2 regions of the Streptomyces sp. NPDC046712 genome follow, and region 1 is predicted to be linked to the other one. Evidence: riboswitches for the same ligand, from Rfam matches in the RefSeq annotation. Region 1 holds a riboswitch; the other holds the start of a gene.
What was found. A riboswitch is a leader RNA that binds a small molecule or an ion and turns the genes downstream of it on or off. The one in region 1 is predicted to bind cobalamin.

Region 1 (7,323 bases):
TGCCCTGCACGGCGGAGTCGAGGTGGCGGACGAGCAGCGCGCTCTCGCCGTGGTCGGCGACGGCCGCGGCGGTGTCCACCCAGAGCCAGGTGGCCTCCTCGCGGGTGAGCACGTCCGGGGCGTCGTCGGGGTCCGCGCCGTCGTACTCGGCGAGCCAGAGCAGGGCGTAGGGACGGAGCGACGCCTCCTCGGCGGCGGCGCGGACCTCGGCCTCGGCGGGGGCTCCGACGACCCGGAGCGCCTCGAAGGCGAGACCGCGGAGCAGGGCGTCCTCGCCGCGGGCGACGGCGAGGAGCTCGGTGACCGCGCTGGAGAGCGTGCGGGCGGCGAGCCAGGCGCGGTACTCGTCACGGGCCGGGCCGGGGGTGAGGCGGGCGCAGCCGCGGAGCATGTCCTCGGCGGACTGCTCGATGTTGCCGGCCGGGCTCTGGGCGGCGACGCAGATCTGCTCCAGCTTGACCCAGACCGCCCAGTTGCCGAGGGGGGTCAGGGTCGCCTGGCCCTCGCCCAGGGTGAGTGCGCCGACGGCGGCGAGGCCCTCCAGGGCCCAGTCGAGGAGGGCGGGGAGCCCGTCGGGGTCCGGGCCCGCGTCCGCGTCCGGGGCGTGGCCCTGGACGGGGACCTCGCAGCGCTCCTCGCGCAGCTCCTCCACCCGCTGCTGGAGCAGGTCGAGAAGGGCGGGGACGAGCACGGGGCCGGCGGAGAGCTGGAGGAGGGAGAGCACCTGGGGGACGGCCTCGACGACCTCGGCCACGGCGCCGGGTGCCACGTCCTCGGGGGCGGGGTGCACGAGCGACCAGGCGTCGAACAGGGCGACCCAGCCGCGCAGCACCGCCGAGTCGTCGCGGTCCCAGGCGTGCAGGCGCCAGCCGGGGCGGGCGGTGCCGCCGTGGAGTTCGACGAGTCCGGCGAGCCGGGCCCGGTCCCAGCCGGCCCGGACCTGGCCGGGCGTCAGGTCCAGTGCGGCGGCGGCGCGTTCCTGGGCGGGGACGGCGTCGGGGTCGGCCTCGGGACCGGTCGGGGCGGTGGCCCCGGCGCCGCGCTCGACGGCGGCCCAGCGGGCGATCCGTACGGCGTCGGCGAGGACGGTCCGTGCCTGGCGGGCCAGCTCCGCGCGGGGCGGAGTGCCCTCGGGCGGCCGCGGCGCCGGCCGGGTGCGCCGCGTCGTCACAGCCCGTCGGGCGGTGGCGAGTGCCCGCGGACGGACGAGTCGGAGTCTGGAGTTGCGCGCCATTTGCTCATCAGGCTTTCGAGACGTCACGGAGGCAGTCTTCCCGCTGACGGCCCGAAAGCCCAATCGGAATCGGCAGCGCCGGTGGAACGCCGCCGAGGAGGGGTCAGATCAGGGGGGTGAGGAAGCGACGCAGGGCCTCTTCGTAGCGGACCGGGTCGGCGTTCCACATCGAGGCGTGCGGGGCGCCGCGGACCGTGTGCAGGGTGACCAGTTCGGGGCGGCGGGCGGCCAGCTCGAGGGACGGCTCCCAGGGGGCGATGGTGTCGTCGGGGCCGTGGAAGACGAGGGTCGGCACGCGCAGCCCGGCCGGGTCGGCGACCTCCTGGAGACGGTCGCCGTGCAGACCGGCCCTGCCCCGGGCGGCTCGGACCGCGAGCGGGAGCAGCGGGCCGGGGACGCCGCGGGCCGCGGCAAGGTTGCGCAGGGTGGCCTCGCGGTCGAGCACCGGGGAGTCCAGGACGAGGCCGCGGACCACGTCCCGTACGCCGGAGTCGGCGGCGGCGTGCAGGGCCATCGCGGCGCCCGTGCCCCAGCCGTACAGGACGACCTGCTGGGCGCCCTTGCGGACGGCGTGGCGGAGGGCCGCGTCGACGTCGCGCCACTCGGAGTCGCCGAGGTGGCCGAGGCCGTCCGGGGACGGGGGCGCGCCCTCGTCCCCGCGGTAGGCCACGCAGAGGACGGGGATCTGCCGTCGGGAGAGGAACGGCACGAGGTTGAGGGGGTGCCGGCGGGTGGTGCCGAGGCCGTGCAGGGCGATCACCCAGGTGGAGCGGGCCCCTGGGACGAGCCAGGCGGGCAGGGTGCCGAGTTCGCCGGGGATCTCGACGTCCTCGTGGTCGAGGCCGAGCGCGCTGTGCGGGGTGCCGCTGTGCAGCTCGGGGGTGAGACGGACCCGGGCGCCGGGTTCCAGGGTGCCGAGTTCGACCCGTTCCAGGCGGCGGACGACGGTGTCCGCGGTGTGCGGGACGCGGTCGAGGACGGGTCCGACGACGGCGTGGACGTCGGGGCCCTGGATCCCGTACGTACCGGGACGCAGGGAGGCGAGGCTGCGGGTGAGGGTGACCCGGTCGGGTCCCGTGTCGTGCACGGTGAGCCGGGGGTCGCCGGGCAGGGGCCGTCCGGACGCCGCCTTGAGGGCGGCGTCGCCGGCGTACCGGCCGGCCGCGACCGCGGCCGCGCCGACACCGATCAGAGTGGTGACGGCCGCTGCCGTCGCTGTAGCCGGGCGCACTGTCCCAGTGTCGGCAGGGCGGCGGCTGGCTGCCACCGGACAGACCCGGACGGACCCTCCCGGGTCTGCCCCTGGGGAGTGACGTGGATCTCGTCCGCGGGTCCCCCGGTCGGCTGATGCGGTCCAGAGGGTGACACGGGACGGGAGTGACGGAAGTGGAGGAAGTCTCATCTGCCCTGTAACCGCATGGCTTACCCCGGGTTGCACGGGGACCACATCGTGGACAGGTGGCCTCCCGCACGGCTAAGCGGAATGCTCCGACACCGGATAGGGACACCATGCAGCCCGACCCAGTTCACCTTCCGTTCACTCAGGTTGCCTACGTTCGACCAGCCACTGACGTCAAACGATTGCCTGGGTAAATGGAACACATCACGCTGCTGCTCGCGATTGTGGTCGTGACAGCTCTCGTGTTCGATTTCACGAACGGTTTCCACGACACCGCCAACGCGATGGCGACGACCATCTCGACCGGTGCCCTCAAGCCCAAGACGGCGGTGGCCATGTCCGCCGTGCTCAACCTGGTCGGCGCGTTCCTGTCCGTGGAGGTCGCCAAGACGATCTCCGGCGGGATCATCAACGAACAGGGCATTCGTACCGAAGTGATCTTCGCGGCGCTCGTCGGCGCCATCCTCTGGAATCTGCTGACCTGGCTCATGGGTCTGCCGTCCAGCTCCTCCCACGCCCTCTTCGGCGGCCTCATCGGCGCGGCCGTGATGTCGGCCGGCTGGTCGGCCGTCAACGGCGGCACCATCGTCACCAAGGTGCTCATCCCCGCGGTCGCCGCGCCGCTCGTCGCCGGCCTCGCCGCGATGGCGGCCACCAGGCTGACGTACAAGATCACCTCCCGGACCGACGAGAAGTCCACGGCCAAGGGCTACCGGGTCGGCCAGATCGCCTCCGCCGGTCTCGTCTCCCTCGCCCACGGCACCAACGACGCGCAGAAGACCATGGGTGTCATCACCCTGGCCCTGGTCACCCAGGGTGTCGTCGCCCCCGGCTCCAACCCTCCGATGTGGGTCGTCGTCTCCGCCGGTGTCGCGATCGCGCTCGGCACCTACCTCGGCGGCTGGCGCATCATCCGCACCATGGGCAAGGGGCTCACCGACCTGCAGCCGCAGCAGGGCTTCGCCGCCCAGACCAGCGCCGCCACGGTCATCCTGGCCTCGTCCAACCTGGGCTTCTCCCTCTCCACCACGCAGTCCTGCTCCGGCGCCGTGATGGGCGCGGGCCTCGGCCGCAAGGGCGGTGTCGTCCGCTGGTCGACCGCGACCCGGATGTTCGTCGCCTGGGGTCTGACCCTGCCCGCCGCGGGCCTGGTCGCCGCAGGCGCCGAGTTCCTCACCAAGCAGGGCAGCTGGGGCGTCGCCGCCGTCGCGGTCCTCCTCGTCTCCGGCTCGGGCGTCATCTGGGCGCTGTCGCGCCGCAAGCCGGTCGACCACCACAACGTCACGGCCGACGACATCGACGCCGAGCCCGCTGGTGTCGTGACCACCGCGATCGCGGCCGTCACCCCGCCGCCCGCCGGTTCCGTCGCCGCCGTCGCGGACGAGGACCTCAAGACCACCATCCCCTCGCCGGCCCCCACGGACCCGGCAGCCCCCACGGCCCCCGCGGCCGCGGTGTAAGGAACGAACGACATGAAGATCGACTGGGCAGCTCTCGGCTCCGTCTTCGGAGTCAGCCTCGTGGCGACCGTCGCCCTCGTGGGCCTGTTCACCCTCGGCATCGTCGGCCTCTCCAAGCAGGAGCAGGCCGCCTCCCAGGGAGGCTCCGCCGCCCTGGCGCGCACCGGCGCGTACGCCTGCTTCGCGCTGTGCGCGGCGGCCGTCGCGTTCGGCATCTATCTGATCGTCGTCTGACGACGGTCCCGCTTCGACGGACGGGCGGGTCGCACCTTCGGGTGCGGCCCGCCCGTCCGTCGTGTCGGGGTCGCGACCCGGCCATGATCCGCCGGACAGACCCTGGGTGTGGGGCTTCGCACACTGTCCCGCCGCAGGTCAAGGGTGAGTTGACGGGTGTTCGCACAGCGTGGTGGACTTCCGGGGCCATTACGGCGGCAGTAGAGGAAGTCCGGTGCGAATCCGGCGCGGTCCCGCCACTGTGACCGGGGAGTCGAACCCCGGGAGCCAGGAACTCTCACCGCCGGTCACGTCGAGCCAGGGCGCGGACCCTGAGTGAGGACACAGCGCCATGCCCGGCCGCAGAGCAGCCACAGGTGTATTCGCGTACGGCGCCGCCGCCGGTCTGGCGGCGGACCTGATCATCGGCGACCCCCGCCGCGGCCATCCGGTCGCCGCGTTCGGACGGGTCGCCGGCTCCGTCGAGAAGCTTCTCCGGCGCGACCACCGCGGGTGGGGCGCGCTGCACACCGCCGTCTGCGCCGGCGGTGCCACGGCGGTCGCGGCGCTGGCCGCCCGTACCGTGCGCGATCGTCCCGGAGCCGCCGTCGCCCTGACCGCCGCCTCCGTGTGGGCCGTCGTCGGTGGTACGACCCTGGGCCGGGAGGCCCGCGCCATCGGCGGGGCCCTGGCGGCCGGGGACCTGGAGGTGGCCCGAGAGCGGCTGCCGCATCTGGTGGGGCGTGACCCGCAGGCCCTGGACGGTCCGGCGATGGCCCGCGCGGTGGTGGAGTCGGTCGCCGAGAACACCTCCGACGCCGTCGTGGGCGCTCTGGTCTGGGGAGCGGTCGCGGGGGTTCCCGGCCTGGTCGGCTTCCGGGCCGTGAACACGCTGGACGCGATGGTCGGCCACAAGTCCCCGACGTACCGGCGCTTCGGCTGGGCCTCGGCCCGGCTCGACGACGTGGCCGGCTGGCCGGGGGCCCGGCTGACCGCCGCCCTCGCGACGGTGGCGGGCGGCAACCCGAGGGGGGCCGTGAAGGCCTGGCGCCAGGACGCGGCCAAGCACCCCAGCCCCAACGCCGGTCCGGTGGAGGCGTCCTTCGCGGGAGCGCTCGGCGTACGGCTCGGGGGGACGCTCTCGTACGGCGGACGGGTCGAACACCGGCCCGTACTGAACGGGGAGGGCCGGGCCGTGGAGGTCGGCGACATCGAGCGGGCGGTACGGCTCTCGCGCCGGGTGACCGCGCTGACGCTGGCGGTGTGTGTGGGTGGACGGATCGTGGCGGGCGCGATGAAGCGGAGGAAGGCATGAGAGGCGGGGGGCTGCTGGTCGCGGGGACCACGTCCGACGCGGGCAAGAGCGTCGTCACGGCGGGCATCTGCCGCTGGCTGGTCCGGCAGGGCGTGAAGGTCGCCCCGTTCAAGGGCCAGAACATGTCCCTGAACTCCTTCGTGACGAGGGAGGGCGCGGAGATCGGCCGGGCGCAGGCCATGCAGGCGCAGGCGGCCCGGGTCGAACCGACCGCGCTGATGAACCCCGTTCTGCTGAAGCCGGGCAGCGACCGCTCGAGCCAGGTCGTCCTGATGGGCAAGCCGGTGGGCGAACTCAGCGCCAGGGGCTACCACGGGGGGCGGCAGAAGGAGCTCTTCGAGCCGGTCCTGGCGTGCCTGGAGGAGCTGCGGGGCACGTATGACGCCGTGATCTGCGAGGGGGCGGGCAGTCCGGCCGAGATCAACCTGCGGCGCACGGACATCGTGAACATGGGCATCGCACGGGCGGCGCGGCTGCCGGTGCTGGTGGTCGGCGACATCGACCGGGGCGGGGTCTTCGCCCAGTTCTTCGGTACGACGGCGCTGCTCGCGCCCGAGGACCAGGAGCTGATCGCGGGCTACCTCGTGAACAAGTTCCGCGGCGACGTGACCCTGCTCGAGCCGGGCCTCGACATGCTGCATGGGCTCACCGGGCGCCGGACGTTCGGTGTCCTGCCGTACGCGCACGGGCTCGGCATCGACGAGGAGGACGGCCTGCGGGTCTCCCTGCGGGGCGCCGTCCGCGAGTCGGTCGTGACGCCGCCGGTCGGCGAGGACGTGCTGCGGGTCGCCGTGTGCGCCGTGCCGCTGATGTCCAACTTCACCGACGTGGACGCCCTCGCGGCCGAACCGGGCGTGGTGGTGCGGTTCGTGGACCGGGCCGAGGAGCTCGTCGACGCGGACCTGGTGGTCGTGCCGGGGACCCGGGGGACGGTCAAGGCGCTGGCGTGGCTGCGCGAGCGCGGACTCGCGGACGCGCTGGCACGGCGGGCGGCGGAGGGCCGGCCGGTACTCGGCATCTGCGGCGGCTTCCAGTCCCTCGGTGAACGGATCGAGGACGAGGTCGAGTCGAGGGCGGGCACCGTGGACGGGCTCGGACTGCTGCCCGTACGCGTCCGGTTCGCGCCCGAGAAGACCCTTGCCCGGCCGGTCGGCGAGGCGCTCGGCGAGCACGTCGAGGGGTACGAGATCCACCACGGCGTCGCGGAGGTGCTCGGCGGCGACCCCTTCCTGGACGGCTGCCGGGTCGGCGCTGTGTGGGGCACCCACTGGCACGGATCGCTGGAGAGCGACGGCTTCCGCCGGGCGTTCCTTCGGGAGGTCGCGGCGGCGGCCGGACGGCGCTTCGTCCCGGCCCCCGACACGTCGTTCCACGCGCTGCGGGAGGAGCAGCTTGACCGCCTCGGCGACCTGATCGAGGAACACGCGGACACGGACGCGCTGCTGCGGCTGATCGAGACCGGGGCCCCGGCGGGGCTGCCGTTCATCCCGCCGGGCGCGCCGTGAACGCCCCCGAGTCCGTACGAGTTGAAGGAGTGACCACCCGATGAGCACCCGGTATCCGTTCACCGCCGTCGTCGGCATGGACGACCTGCGGCTTGCGCTGCTGCTGAACGCGGTGAGCCCCGCGGTGGGTGGTGTCCTCGTACGCGGCGAGAAGGGCACCGCGAAGTCGACCGCCGTGCGGGCGCTCGCGGACCTGC
Region 2 (7,323 bases), on a different contig from region 1:
GTGCGGGTGGGGCCGGTGATCCGCCGGAGGGGGACTCTACCGCCCCCCCGCCGAACCCCGACCAGGGGTTTCGGCGGGGGCCGGGGAGCCGGAAGCCGACCGCGTCACCCGTACCGGCGCGGCGTCCAGGTGATCGTGCGGCCGTCGCCGCGTTCCACCGCGCGCGTCTGGGACGAGCCGATCAGGAGCAGCGTGCGCATGTCGACCTCGCTCGGCTCCAGGGTCTTCAGGGTGACGATCCGGACCGACTGCTCCGGGCCGCCCACGTCCCGTGCCACGACCACCGGCGTCTCGGGCGAACGGAGTTCGAGGAGCAGCTCGCGGGCGGCCGCCACCTGGTGGGTGCGGGACTTGGAACCCGGGTTGTAGAGCGCCAGGACCAGGTCCGCCTCCGCCGCCGCGCGCAGCCGGCCGGCGATGACGTCCCAGGGCTTGAGGCGGTCGGAGAGGGAGATGGTCGCGTAGTCGTGGCCGAGCGGCGCCCCCGCCGCGGCCGCCGCGGCGTTCGCCGCGGTCACGCCGGGCAGGACGCGCACGGGCACGTCCGCGTACCGCTCCTCCGAGGCCACCTCCAGGACCGCCGTCGCCATGGCGAAGACACCGGGGTCGCCGCCCGAGACGACCGCGACCCGGTGCCCGCGCCTGGCCAGGTCGAGCGCGAACTCGGCGCGCTCGGACTCGACCTTGTTGTCCGAGCCGTGCCGGCGCTGGCCGGGCCGCAGCACCGGGACCCGGTCGAGGTACGTGGTGTAGCCGACCAGGTCGTCGGCGTTCACCAGCGCACCGCGCGACTCCGGCGTCAGCCAGGGCGCGCCCGCCGGGCCGGTGCCCACGACGACGACCTCGCCCCGCTCGCGTACGGGCGGAACGGCGTCGATACGGGAGGGCAGTACGGCCACCGAGAAGTACGGGACGGTCTCCGGGTCCACCTCGGCGAGTTCGGAGGTCCGCTCGCCCGCCATGAACGCCCGCTCCACGTACCGCGCGTCCTCCAGGCGGCCCGCCCGCTCCAGGGCGCGCCGCACGGTCGGGAACGTCCGGCCGAGCTTCATCACGACCGCCGAGTCCGTGCCCGCCAGGCGGGCCGTCAGCTCGTCCTCCGGCAGCGTGCCGGGGATGATCGTCAGGACCTCCTCGGCCTCGCACAGCGGCTCGCCGAGCCGCGCGGCGGCCGCGCTGACCGAGGTGACGCCGGGGATGACGGTGGTGTCGTAGCGGTCCGCGAGCCGCTTGTGCATGTGCTGGTACGAGCCGTAGAAGAGCGGGTCGCCCTCGGCGAGCACGGCAACCGTGCGGCCCGCGTCCAGGTGCGCGGCGAGGCGGGCCGCCGCCTCCTCGTAGAAGTCGTCGAGCGCGCCCCGGTAGCCGCCGGGGTGGTCGGTGGTCTCCACCGTGAGCGGGTACATGAGCCGCTCCTCGATGTGGTCCTCGCGGAGGTGCTCCGCCGCGATGGAGCGCGCGATGGACCGGCCGTGGCGGGCCGAGTGGTACGCGACGACATCGGCCTCGGCGATGGCCTTCACCGCGGCCACCGTCATCAGGTTCGGGTCGCCGGGCCCGAGGCCGACTCCGTACAGCTTGCCGCTCATGCCTGGATCTCCGCTTCGGTCGCGATGGCGTTGATCGCGGCGGCGGTCATCGCACTGCCGCCGCGCCGGCCCCGTACGACGAGGTGGTCGAGACCCAGCTCCTGTCCCCGGTCCACGAGGGCGTCCTTGGACTCGGCGGCGCCGATGAAGCCGACCGGTATGCCGAGGACGGCGGCGGGGCGCGGCGCGCCCTTGGCGATCATCTCCAGCAGGTGGAAGAGGGCGGTGGGCGCGTTGCCGATGGCGACGACGGAGCCTTCGAGGCGGTCGCGCCAGAGTTCGAGGGCGGCGGCGCTGCGGGTGGTGCCGAGGTCGGCGGCGAGGCCGGGCACGGCCGGGTCGGAGAGGGTGCAGATCACCTCGTTGTCGGCGGGCAGCCGCTTGCGGGTGACTCCGCTGGCGACCATCTGCGCGTCGCAGAGGATCGGGGCGCCGGCGCGCAGCGCCTCCCGGGCGCGGGCGACGACCTGCGGCGAGTAGGCGATATCGCGTACGAGGTCGGTCATGCCGCAGGCGTGGATCATTCGCACCGCGACCTGGGCGACGTCGGCGGGGAGCCCCGCGAGGTCCGCCTCGGCGCGGATCGTGGCAAAGGACTGGCGGTAGATCTCCGCGCCGTCCTTCTCGTAGGCGAACATCGTGTCGTTCTCGCTCATCTCGTTGTACGGGTTGTGCGGGCCGTTGCGACTGCTTCGGTCAGGGAGGTACGGGGGGTGGGGACGCCGTTCACCAGGTAGGCGCCGTCGGCGCCGGCGAGGACGTCGACCCAGGTGCCGTCGGAGCGCTGGGGGTGGCCGCAGCGGCGCTCGCACCCGGAGTAGTGGACGGGGAGGCCCACGCGACCGGGCACGGCGTCGGCGCGGACGTCGGCGAGGGACTTGGCGCAGCCGGGGCGCCCGGTGCAGGCGCTGACGCCGGCCCAGGGGGAGTCGGGGCGGGTGATCAGCCCGTACGACTCGAGCTCGGCCAGCCGGTCCCCGGCCGTGGCCGCCGGCGTCCCGGCGACGACCACGCCCCGCCACGGGGTGAACCGCACCTCGTCCGCCGAGGCGGCCAGGGCGCGCAGCTGTTCGGCCGTCAGCCGGCCGAGGGGCGCGAGGACGTGGAGGGCGGTGGCGCCGAGGACTCCGGGGGCGGGCGGCTCGGCACCGGGGAGATCCGACGGGGGTACGGGCTCCGCCTCGATCCCGGCCCGGGCGAGGGCCCCTGCCAGGTCCGGCTCATGTCCCTCGGGCAGCTCCCGCACCCGCCAGGCCCCGTTCCCGGCGCCGCGGGCGGCTTCGAGGAATGCCTCGGCGGCGGCGAGCGCGGCACGGGGCGCGGCGCCGGCGTCAGCGGCGGCGACCCGGAAGACCTGGGCGCCGACGTGCAGGAGCGCGGTGGAGGCGCCTCGCGTGTCCGGGTCCCGGATCCCGTCCGCACCCTCGCCGTCCGCCGAGGACGCCGCTGCGATCAAGGTCACATCTCCGCCGAGGCCGGCCACATCCCCCCGCCCGTCGTCCAGGACGAAGAGGAATCGGCCGGAAAGCGCCGCCGTCCACTCCCGGGCGCACAGCAGCTCGTCCAGCTCGCGGGCCCACAACTGCACGGCGCCGTGGCCGAGTCCGTCGAGCCCGGCGGCCGGGGAGGCCACGATGTTGCGGACCCGCTCATGGGTCGGGGACGGCAGGAGACCGGCCGGGGCAAGCAGTTCCGCGAGCCTTGTCCCGCAGTCCTCCCCGAGGCCGCGCAGCTCCACGTTTCCCCGGGAGGTGACGCTGACCCGCCCGTCGCCCAGAACCTCCGCCGCGGTGGCCAGGACCTCGACCTGATGTGGCGTCAACAGGCCAGCGGGCAGGCGCAGTCGGGCCAGGCGGCCGTCGTCGGCGGGGTGCAGTCGGAGCGCCCCGGGGCAGGCGTCGCCACGGTCCCGTATGAGAGGTTCGCCCGGGTTGGGCGTGGCGGGTGGGGTGGGCGGCATGGCGGCGAGCATACCCACGTGAATCCGGCTGACCACCGGGTGTGATCCGGCCAACCCCCCGGCCTGCCGGGGGCAGGATCTACTATGCAGATCGGCATGGGGTCCCAGGACCCCGGGGAGGAAGCCCGGTGAGAATCCGGCGCGGTCCCGCCACTGTGAGCCAGGTCGCACCAGCGTCCCGGTGAGTCAGGAACTCCTGCCGTCCACACGACCACCCGGGGCGCGGACAACCCCGAGGAAGGCCTGCGCACGCATGCGAATTCTGTTGCTGTCGCACTCCGACACCGACCTGCTCAGCGCCCGCGCGGCCGGCGGCCCCGTCGAGTACCGGTTCGCCAACCCCTCCCGCCTCTCCATGGACGAGCTCCCCGGGCTCCTCGACGGCGCCGACCTCGTCCTCGTACGCCTCCTCGGCGGCCTGCGGGCCTGGGAGGAGGGACTTCAGGCGCTGCGGGCGGCGGAGAAGCCGCTGGTGGTGCTCTCCGGCGAACAGGCCCCCGACGCCCAGCTCATGGAGGCGTCCACCGTCCCCATCGGCGTCGCCACCGAGGCCCACGCCTACCTCGCGCACGGCGGCCCGGACAACCTGGAGCAGCTGGCGCGCTTCCTCTCCGACACCGTGCTGCTCACCGGCCACGGCTTCGAGGCCCCGGCCGCCGCGCCGACCTGGGGCCCGCTGGAGCGCGAGCCGCGCGTCACGGACGGCCCCGTCGTCGCCGTGCTCTACTACCGCGCCCACCACATGAGCGGGAACACCGCCTTCATCGGCTCCCTCTGCGAGGCGATCGAGGACGCCGGCGCCCGCGCCATGCCCCTGTACGTCGCGTCCCTGCGCGCCCCCGAGCCGGAGCTGCTCGACCGCCTGCGCGAGGCCGACGCGATCATCACCACCGTCCTCGCGGCCGGCGGCACCAGGCCCGCCGAGGCCCAGGCCGGCGGCGACGAGGAAGCCTGGGACGCGGGCGCGCTCGCCGCGCTCGACGTACCGATCCTGCAGGCGCTCTGCCTCACCGGCTCGCGCGCGGCCTGGGAGGAGAACGACGAGGGGCTGTCCCCGCTGGACGCCGCCAGCCAGGTCGCCGTCCCCGAGTTCGACGGCCGGCTCATCACCGTCCCGTTCTCCTTCAAGGAGATCGACGAGGACGGTCTGCCCGCCTATGTCGCCGACACCGAACGCGCGGCCCGCGTCGCCGGGATCGCCGTCCGCCACGCCCGCCTGCGGCACATCCCGAACGCCGAGAAGAAGCTCGCGCTCGTCCTCTCCGCGTACCCCACCAAGCACTCCCGGATCGGCAACGCGGTCGGCCTCGACACCCCCGCCTCCGCCGTCGCACTGCTTCGCCGCCTCCGCGCGGAGGGCTACGACTTCGGCCCGGTGGAGGAGATCCCCGGCCTCGTCTCCGGTGACGGCGACGAGCTGATCTACGCCCTGATCGAGGCCGGCGGCCACGACCAGGACTGGCTGACCGAGGAGCAGCTGGCGAAGAACCCGGTCCGCATCCCGGCCGCCGACTACAAGCGCTGGTACGCCGAACTCCCGCAGGAGCTGCGCGCCGAGGTCGAGGAGCACTGGGGGCCGCCGCCCGGCGAGATGTTCCTGGACCGGTCGCAGAACCCTGAGGGTGACATCGTGCTGGCCGCCCTGCGGCGCGGGAACCTGCTGATCCTCATCCAGCCGCCGCGCGGCTTCGGCGAGAACCCGATCGCGATCTACCACGACCCGGATCTCCCGCCGTCCCACCACTACCTGGCCGCCTACCGCTGGATCGCCGCGCGCGCCGAGGACGGCGGCTTCGGGGCGGACGCGATGGTCCACCTCGGCAAGCACGGCAACCTGGAGTGGCTGCCCGGCAAGAACGCGGGCCTGTCGGCCGCCTGCGGCCCGGACGCGGCGCTCGGCGACATCCCCCTGGTCTACCCGTTCCTCGTCAACGACCCGGGCGAGGGCACGCAGGCCAAGCGGCGCGTGCACGCGACGCTCGTCGACCACCTGGTGCCGCCGATGGCGCGCGCCGACTCGTACGGCGACATCGCGCGTCTGGAGCAGCTGCTCGACGAGTACGCGCAGATCTCCTCCATGGACCCGTCCAAGCTGCCCGCGATCCGCGCGCAGATCTGGACGCTGATCCAGGCCGCGAAGCTCGACCACGACCTGGGGCTCGAGGACCGCCCGGAGGACGACGGCTTCGACGACTTCCTGCTGCACGTCGACGGCTGGCTGTGTGAGGTCAAGGACGCGCAGATCAGGGACGGTCTGCATGTGCTCGGCGGGGCGCCGGTGGGCGAGGCGCGGGTCAACCTCGTGCTCTCGATCCTGCGCGCCCGGCAGATCTGGGGCGGCACGCAGGCGCTGCCGGGTCTGCGCGAGGCCCTCGGCCTGGACGAGTCGGCCGCGACCCGGACCACCGCCGACGAGGCGGAGGCGACGGCGCGCGCGCTGGTCGAGGCGATGGAGGCCGCGGACTGGTCCGTGGACGCCATCCCGACGGTCGCCGAAGCCCACGGTCCCGACGTCGCCGCCGTCCTGCGGTTCGCCTGCGAGCAGGTCGTCCCGCGGCTTGCCGCCACGACCGACGAACTCGCGCACGCCGTCCACGCGTTGGACGGCGGCTTCGTGCCGGCGGGCCCGTCCGGTTCGCCGCTGCGCGGACTGGTGAACGTGCTGCCGACCGGCCGCAACTTCTACTCCGTCGACCCCAAGGCCGTTCCCTCCCGCCTCGCGTGGGAGACCGGCCAGGCGCTCGCCGACTCGCTCCTGGAGCGCTACCGCTCCGACAACGGCGCGTGGCCGACCTCCGTCGGTCTCTCGCTGTGGGGGACGAGCGCGATGCGTACGGCGGGCGACGACGTGGCCGAGGCGCTGGCCCTCCTGGGCATCCGCCCCACCTGGGACGACGCCTCGCGCCGGGTGAACGGCCTGGAGCCGGTCCCGCTCGACGAGCTGGGCCGTCCGCGCATCGACGTCACGCTGCGCATCTCGGGCTTCTTCCGGGACGCGTTCCCGCACGTCATCGGGCTGCTCGACGACGCCGTACGGCTCGCCGCCTCGCTCGACGAGCCGGCCGAGCAGAACTACGTACGGGCGCACGCGCAGGCCGACCTGGCCGAGCACGGCGACGAGCGGCGGGCCACCACCCGTATCTTCGGCTCGCGGCCGGGCACGTACGGCGCGGGCATCCTCCAGCTGATCGACTCGCGCGACTGGCGTACGGACGCGGATCTCGCCGAGGTGTACACGGTCTGGGGCGGGTACGCCTACGGTCGCGGCCTCGAAGGCCGGGCGGCCCGTGCCGAGATGGAGACGGCGTACAAGCGGATCGCCGTCGCCGCGAAGAACACGGACACGCGCGAGCACGACATCGCCGACTCCGACGACTACTTCCAGTACCACGGCGGCATGGTGGCGACCGTCCGCGCGCTCACGGGCACGGCGCCCGAGGCGTACATCGGCGACTCGACCCGTCCGGAGACGGTCCGCACCCGCACGCTGGTCGAGGAGACGTCGAGGGTCTTCCGCGCCCGGGTGGTCAACCCGAAGTGGATCGAGGCGATGCGCCGCCACGGCTACAAGGGCGCGTTCGAGCTCGCCGCGACGGTCGACTACCTCTTCGGCTACGACGCGACGACCGGTGTGGTCGCCGACTGGATGTACGACAAGCTGACGGAGACGTACGTCCTGGACCCGGAGAACCAGGCCTTCCTGAGGGAGGCCAACCCCTGGGCCCTGCACGGCATCGCGGAACGCCTCCTGGAGGCGGAGTCCCGCGGCATGTG

Region 2: linked by a shared signal. The riboswitch ahead of cobN (cobaltochelatase subunit CobN) and the one ahead of ABZ939_RS24090 (cobalamin biosynthesis protein) in region 1 are both predicted to bind cobalamin.

What each region holds. Positions count from the first base shown of each region.
Region 1 is NZ_JBEYYW010000019.1:57,126-64,448, forward strand. It holds gene ABZ939_RS24070 (hypothetical protein) at 1-1,234, opposite strand, end outside; gene ABZ939_RS24075 (alpha/beta hydrolase) at 1,338-2,465, opposite strand; gene ABZ939_RS24080 (inorganic phosphate transporter) at 2,828-4,093, shown strand; gene ABZ939_RS24085 (hypothetical protein) at 4,106-4,327, shown strand; cobalamin riboswitch at 4,482-4,626, shown strand; gene ABZ939_RS24090 (cobalamin biosynthesis protein) at 4,659-5,621, shown strand; gene ABZ939_RS24095 (cobyric acid synthase) at 5,618-7,126, shown strand; gene ABZ939_RS24100 (putative cobaltochelatase) at 7,167-7,323, shown strand, end outside.
Region 2 is NZ_JBEYYW010000003.1:51,113-58,435, reverse strand. It holds gene ABZ939_RS04745 (precorrin-2 C(20)-methyltransferase) at 105-1,589, opposite strand; gene ABZ939_RS04740 (precorrin-8X methylmutase) at 1,586-2,227, opposite strand; gene ABZ939_RS04735 (cobalamin biosynthesis protein CobG) at 2,242-3,561, opposite strand; cobalamin riboswitch at 3,627-3,766, shown strand; gene cobN (cobaltochelatase subunit CobN) at 3,803-7,323, shown strand, end outside.